Regions from separate parts of the Streptomyces sp. NPDC005070 genome, predicted to be linked through region 2. Evidence: riboswitches for the same ligand, from Rfam matches in the RefSeq annotation. Region 2 holds a riboswitch; the other holds the start of a gene.
What was found. Region 2 has a riboswitch for glycine ahead of gcvT (glycine cleavage system aminomethyltransferase GcvT). Riboswitches for the same ligand answer to the same signal wherever they lie in the genome.

Region 1 (3,400 bases), on a different contig from region 2:
CGTTGAGCTTCATGGTGCAGGAGCCCAGCGGGATCATGCCGCGGTCGAGCGCGTAGTCGCGGTCGGAGAGCTTGCGCAGGTAGCGCAGCATCGCCGTCTCGGAGCGGTGGTCGTGGAACACGGGGTGCGTGAGGTACGCGTCGGTGCGCAGCAGCGCGGCCGGCAGGGTGTCCTCGGTGCTCGCGTCCAGCGCCTCGATGTCGCCCTCGACACCGAACGCGCTCCACACGGCGGCGAGCTGCTCGCGGGTGGTCGTCTCGTCGCACGAGATCGACACCTGGTCGGCGTCGACGGGGTGGAGGTTGACGCCGTTGACGCGGGCGGCGGCCACGATCGCGGCGGCACGGCCCGGGACCCGCACGGTGAGCGTGTCGAAGTAGGCGCCGTGGACGACCTCGACGCCGCCGGCGGTGAGCCCGGCGGCCAGCACCGTGGCGTAGCGGTGGGTACGCCGTGCGATGGTCCGCATGCCCTCGGGGCCGTGGTAGACGGCGTACATGCCGGCCATCACGGCGAGCAGCACCTGAGCGGTGCAGATGTTGCTGGTCGCCTTCTCCCGGCGGATGTGCTGCTCACGCGTCTGCAGGGCGAGGCGGTACGCCTTGTGCCCGTCGGCGTCCACGGACACGCCGACCAGGCGGCCGGGAAGGCTGCGCGCGAAGTTCTCGCGGACCGCCATGTAGCCGGCGTGCGGACCGCCGAAGCCCATCGGCACGCCGAAGCGCTGCGTCGTACCGACGGCGATGTCCGCGCCGAGCTCGCCGGGCGAGGTCAGCAGGGTCAGGGCGAGCAGGTCGGCGGCGACGGTGACAACCGCGCCCAGCTCGTGTGCCTGCTCGACGAGCGGCTTGATGTCGCGTACGGCACCGGAGGCGCCGGGGTACTGGATCAGCACGCCGTTGATCTCACGCCCGGCGAGGTCGGCCGGGATGCCGTCGGCGAGGTCGGCGACGACGATCTCGACGCCGGTCGGCTCCGCACGGGTCTCTATGACGGCGACGGTCTGCGGCAGGGCGTCCGCGTCGACCAGGAAGAGGCCCTTCTTGTTCTTGCCCATGCGGCGGGACAGCGCCATGGCCTCGGCGGCGGCGGTGCCCTCGTCGAGGAGGGAGGCGCCGGAGGTCGGCAGCCCGGACAGCTCGGCGACGACGGTCTGGAAGTTCAGCAGCGCCTCGAGACGGCCCTGCGAGATCTCCGGCTGGTACGGCGTGTACGCGGTGTACCAGGCCGGGTTCTCCATGACGTTGCGCAGGATCACCGGCGGCGTGAACGTACCGTAGTAACCGAGGCCGATCATGGAGCCGAGCACCTGGTTGCGGTCCGCGAGGGAGCGAAGCTCGGCCAGTACCTCGGCCTCGGTGCGCGCGGCCGGCAGGTTCAGGGCCTCGACGTTCTTGATCACGTCCGGCACCGCGGCGGCCGTCAGCTCGTCGAGCGAGCCGTATCCGACCTGCGCGAGCATCTTGGCCCGTGCTTCGGAGTCGGGTCCGATGTGGCGCTGCTCGAAGGGAATGCCCTGTTCGAGCTCGGAGAGCGGAATGCGAGGGGCGGTCATGGCGGAGGCCTCCTGGTCTGACGCGACCTTCGAGGGGCACCCCGGCACGGGTACCCCGACGGCCTCCCCCTCTGTCATCTCAACCTGAGAGTTTCACCGGATGGTCCCGCGGACAACCCGGCTTTCACCGTCGGTGAGAGCGGAGGCCATCGACACCCGCCCTGCTTTCCAGAGTGACCTCGTCCGTGCGGTACGTGAGCCTGAGAGATTCCGGGGAGGAGTTGCTCCTTCGGCGCCTCCGGTGAAAATCCGGAGGACTCTCCCGCACGGGATCAGCAGCCGCTTGCCAGCCTACCAGCGAGGACAAGCCGACAGCCCTCGAGTGGCCGCCTTCACAAATGTGCTCTTTTGTAGTACTTACGGATGAGTTTGCGACCACTGGAGGGACCGTGCAGACCGACATCGATCCGCGCAACCTGATCGGCCGCAAGGCGTTCGACAGCAACGGCACCAAGATCGGCACGATCGACGAGGTGTACCTCGACGACGCGACCGGCGTCCCGGAGTGGGCGGCCATACGCACCGGGCTGTTCAGCAGGGATGCCTTCGTGCCCCTGGAGCCCAGCGAGATCATCGAGGGGACCCTGCGTATCCCCTTCGACCGGGCCCTGATCAAGGACGCCCCCGACTTCGGCGTCGGGCGCCATCTCTCCCCCGAACAGGAGCTCCAGCTCTACCACCACTACGGCCTCGACGTGGCGTCCCCGCCCCCACCGGACCGGGACTTCGGCCGACTCGCGGGCTCCGAGGACACCTGAGCCCCCGGGCCGGGACCACGCGTCCCGGCCGCTGACACCGACGGCCCGGGGCCCGCCGGCGTCCCGCCGGCGTCCTCGGGTCCTCGCTCCACCAGCGGCAGCGGGTCGGCCGGTTCGAGCCGCGGATCGTCCGTCCGGAAGGTCCGCACCCGGCCGGGCTCGGAGTACGGCGTCTCGAACCGCACCGTGACCCGCCCCAGCCCGCTCCCCTGCACCCAGCCATGCCCGTACTCGGCATGACACACGTCGTGCCCGGAGGGCCACCTCCGCTCGGCCGCCGCCACCTCGGCCGCGCCGGTCACCTCGGCCGGCTCGTCCCCGGCATGCTTCTCGGCCACCGGCTCCCCCACGGCCGCGGCCTGTGCCTGCGCGAACAGGTCCTCCTGCGTGTAGTCGGCGAGCCCGGACACACCGACCCCCAGCAGCCGGACGCCGCCGGTCGTGTCCACGCCCTCCAGCAGCCGGGCGGCGGCCTCCCGGACGACGCCGGGGTCGTCCGTGGGCCCCCGCAGCGTCTCGGACCGCGTCAGCGTCGAGAAGTCGTACCGGCGGACCTTCAGCACGATGGTCCGCCCCGACAGTCCGGCCCCGCGCAGCCGCCGCACGCACCGGTCCGCGAGTCGCTGCACCTCGAGCTCCACCCGGACCCGGTCGTGGATGTCCACGTCGTACGTGTCCTCGACCGACACCGACTTGGTCTCCCGCTCGGCCACCACGGGCCGCTCGTCGTGGGCCAGCGCCATCGCGAACAGCGCGTGCCCGTGAGCCTTCCCCAGGAGTCGTACGAGCTCGTCCTCGCCCGCCTCGGCGAGCTCCTCGACGCTGGTGATGCCGGCCCTGCGCAGATGGTCGCCGGTGGCCGGCCCCACACCCGGCAGCGTCCGCACCGACATCGGCCCCAGCAGCGCCCGCTCGGTGCCCGGCTCGATGAGGACGAGACCGTCGGGCTTGGCCTGCTCCGAGGCGATCTTCGCCACCATCTTGGAGGCCGCCAGACCCACCGATCCCGTGAGCCCCGTGACGGCCCGGATGTCCGCACGCAGCTTGACGCCGGTCAGCCGCGCCGACGCCTCGTCCCACGCCGCCC
Region 2 (3,400 bases):
GAGGCCCCGCGCGGCGGACGTGCGCACCCGTGGGGCACCCCCGTCACCCGCGCCGTTCAGTGACCGTGCTGGTAGAAGGGCCGCACCGTCGCCCGCATCCACTCGCCGACCGGGTCCTGCGCCACGTCGAGAAGAACCAGGTTCACCGGAATGTTCACCGGGACCCGGCCGAGGGCGCGGCCCAGGGCGTCCAGGGGCAGCGCGCGCGCGTCGCCCTCCCACACCGAGAGCTCGACGCCGATGAACATGACCGGGGCGTCGCCCTCCACGCTGGCCAGACAGCGCCGCGCGCTCAGGACGACACCGGTGGCGGCGAACTCCGCCGAGGCAGCGGCCAGGAAGTCCATCGGATCGTCCTGCCAGTCGGGCTCGAAGAGCCGCACACGGCCGCCGCTGGCCGCCCCGTCCAGCTCGGACCGCCCGGCCCTGCACAGCTCGGCGACGGCAGGCGGCGGCAGCGGCACGCCGACCACGCCGTCCGGGTTCACCACGATGCCGACCTGCGGGGGGAGCCCGCGGGCGAACTCCACGGCGGGCGCGATCGTGTACGACATGTGACCGCCGACGACCTGGCGGAACTGCTCCTCCGAGCTGAAGACGGGGACGTGGACCTGCCCGCCGATGTCCATCGTGGGCAGATCGAGCGGACCGCTCTGCGGGCCGCCGCCGTTGGGCAGCGGCACCCACACGAAGCTGCGGCCGAGCACCTCGACGATACGGGCGGCCGCCGAGGGCCCGGGCACGCCGAGGGAGGCGGACAACACCTCCTCCAGCTCGTTGCCGGGCCAACCGCCGTGCGGATGGGGGTGCGCCTGTGCCGGAAAGTCCATCTGTCTACCGTCCGCTTCGAACCATTGTTCCGGCTGGTTAGGTTAGTGGGCCGCCACGGCGGGTCAGTGGCCGAAGCCGATCCCGCGGCGCGCTGCCGGTCAGTGGCCGAAGTCGATCCTGTGCAGCACGTCCGCCGCGTCACGGTCGATCAGCACCGCGGAGCCGCATCCCTCGGGCAGGTCTCCCCGCTCGGCGGAGCGCAGCAGCCGGGCGACCCCACCGCGATGGCGGGCGAAGGCGTAGCGCGAGACGCCCCGGCCGCGATCGCGCTGGCCGTCCAGCGCGGTGCCGGGCGTGACGTCGAGCAGCAGCAGGTGCAGCGCCCCGCCGCGGCGCCGGGCCTCGCGGGCGAGCCAGCGGCGCACCCAGGCCTGCGTGCCGCAGTCGTGCACGACGAGTCCGCCGCCCTCGCGCAGGGCGCGGCGCAGGCCGGCGTAGTGCGCGAGGCGGACGAGGGGGCGGTAGAGCGCGTACGGCAGGCGCCCGGACATCCGGCCGTCCCAGCGGTCGCGGGTGTCCTGGGAGTCGACGCGCGCGCCCAGCACGGCCCGCCGCATCAGCGTCGACTTGCCGCTCCCGGGCAGTCCGCTGACCACGACCACGTCGTGCGCCCCGAAGCGGAGACCGTGCGGACTGTGCCCGACCCGGTCACGGAGGTCCCGCACGACGGCCGCGGCACGCGGTCCGCGGGCCTCCCGGGCCGGTGCGCCGGGCTGCTCGGGCAGTGCGAGACCCGAGGTCGTCGCGTACGCCGTGGTCCTGTTCACCGTGACCGTCCTCCCCTTCGATGTGGAGTCCCATCCCCGTCGAGTGTAAAGAGAAGGTAATGCCCGGCGCTTCCTCTTTTCGTACGCGGACTGCCACAGCACGGTCACAGATGGCGGGCTGCCGTGATCCGACAGCGCGTGCGATGATGGCCGCGCCAACTGCATACCGGCCGCTTGAATCCGCGCGGGAGAGTCCTGGGTACGTGTACCCGGGCGCCGAAGGAGCAAGTCCCTCCCTTGAATCTCTCAGGCACCGTTACCGCGCGGGCGAGGCACATCTGAAAAGCGGGCCGCTCCGTCGGCCCCACCCAAGGTGCAAGTCAGGACCACCGATTCGTGGGGTCTTGATGAACCTCTCAGGTTCCGATGACAGATGGGGAGGAACGACCTCGCCGTCATGCCCTGGGAGCCAGACCGATGAGCAGCAACGCACCCCGTCACACCGCGCTCGATGCCCTGCATCGTTCGCTCGGCGCGACCATGACCGACTTCGCGGGCTGGGACATGCCCCTGCGCTACGGCTCGGAGCGCGACGAGCACCTCGCCGTCCGCACGAAGGCCGGTCTCTTCGACCTCTCCCACATGGGCGAGATCACCGTCACCGGACCTCAGGCGGCGGACCTCCTGAACCACGCGCTGGTCGGCAACATCGCCACCGTCGGCGTCGGCCGCGCCCGCTACACCATGATCTGCCAGGAGGACGGCGGCATCCTGGACGACCTGATCGTCTACCGGCTCGCCGAGCACGAGGCCGGTTCCGCTCACTACATGGTCGTCGCCAACGCCTCCAACGCCCAGGTCGTGCTGGACGCCCTGACCGAGCGCGCCGCCGGTTTCGACGCCGAGGTGCGCGACGACCGTGACGCGTACGCGCTGATCGCCGTGCAGGGCCCCGAGTCCCCCGGCATCCTCAAGGCGGTCACCGACGCCGACCTCGACGGCCTGAAGTACTACGCGGGCCTGCCGGGCACGGTGGCCGGCGTCCCGGCCCTGATCGCCCGCACCGGCTACACGGGTGAGGACGGCTTCGAGCTGTTCGTCGCCCCCGCCGACGCCGAGAAGGTGTGGCAGGCCCTGACCGACGCGGGCACCCCGGCCGGTCTCGTCCCCTGCGGTCTCTCCTGCCGCGACACGCTGCGCCTGGAGGCGGGCATGCCGCTGTACGGGCACGAGCTGACCACCTCGCTGACCCCGTTCGACGCCGGCCTCGGCCGGGTCGTGAAGTTCGAGAAGGACGGCGACTTCGTGGGGCGCGCGGCACTCGAGGCCGCCGCCGCCCGCGCCGAGCAGAACCCGCCGCGGGTCCTCGTCGGCCTGATCGCCGAGGGCCGCCGTGTGCCGCGCGCCGGGTTCTCGGTCGTCGCCGGCGGTGAGGTGATCGGCGAGGTCACCTCCGGCGCCCCCTCCCCCACGCTGGGCAAGCCGATCGCGATGGCGTACGTCGACGCCGCGCACGCCGCGCCGGGCACGACCGGTGTGGGTGTCGACATCCGGGGCAGCCACGAACCGTACGAGGTCGTGGCGCTGCCGTTCTACAAGCGCCAGAAGTGACACTGGTCCGCAGGGGCCGGACATGACACGGACGCCTTCCGGGCGCCGCCACTGACGGATGCCCCCGCGGGGCTCCGGCACTGACGGGCGCCCGCCGGGGCGCCGGACGTGACCCTGGGCACATCCGCCCGGTCACCCACGCTTCCCTCCATCAGCACTCCACCGCGTACAGGAGAATTCAGGTCATGAGCAACCCCCAGACGCTGCGTTACAGCAAGGAGCACGAGTGGCTGTCGGTCGCCGAGGACGGC

Region 1: another riboswitch for glycine. It lies ahead of gcvP (aminomethyl-transferring glycine dehydrogenase); the one in region 2 lies ahead of gcvT (glycine cleavage system aminomethyltransferase GcvT).

Annotation. Positions count from the first base shown of each region.
Region 1 is NZ_JBSFZS010000045.1:44,951-48,350, forward strand. It holds gene gcvP (aminomethyl-transferring glycine dehydrogenase) at 1-1,555, opposite strand, end outside; glycine riboswitch at 1,734-1,830, opposite strand; gene ACWEBX_RS17675 (PRC-barrel domain-containing protein) at 1,945-2,313, shown strand; gene ACWEBX_RS17680 (DNA polymerase IV) at 2,238-3,400, opposite strand, start outside.
Region 2 is NZ_JBSFZS010000075.1:16,678-20,077, reverse strand. It holds gene ACWEBX_RS24195 (enhanced serine sensitivity protein SseB) at 57-830, opposite strand; gene ACWEBX_RS24190 (AAA family ATPase) at 930-1,598, opposite strand; glycine riboswitch at 1,774-1,870, shown strand; glycine riboswitch at 1,871-1,981, shown strand; gene gcvT (glycine cleavage system aminomethyltransferase GcvT) at 2,016-3,149, shown strand; gene gcvH (glycine cleavage system protein GcvH) at 3,335-3,400, shown strand, end outside.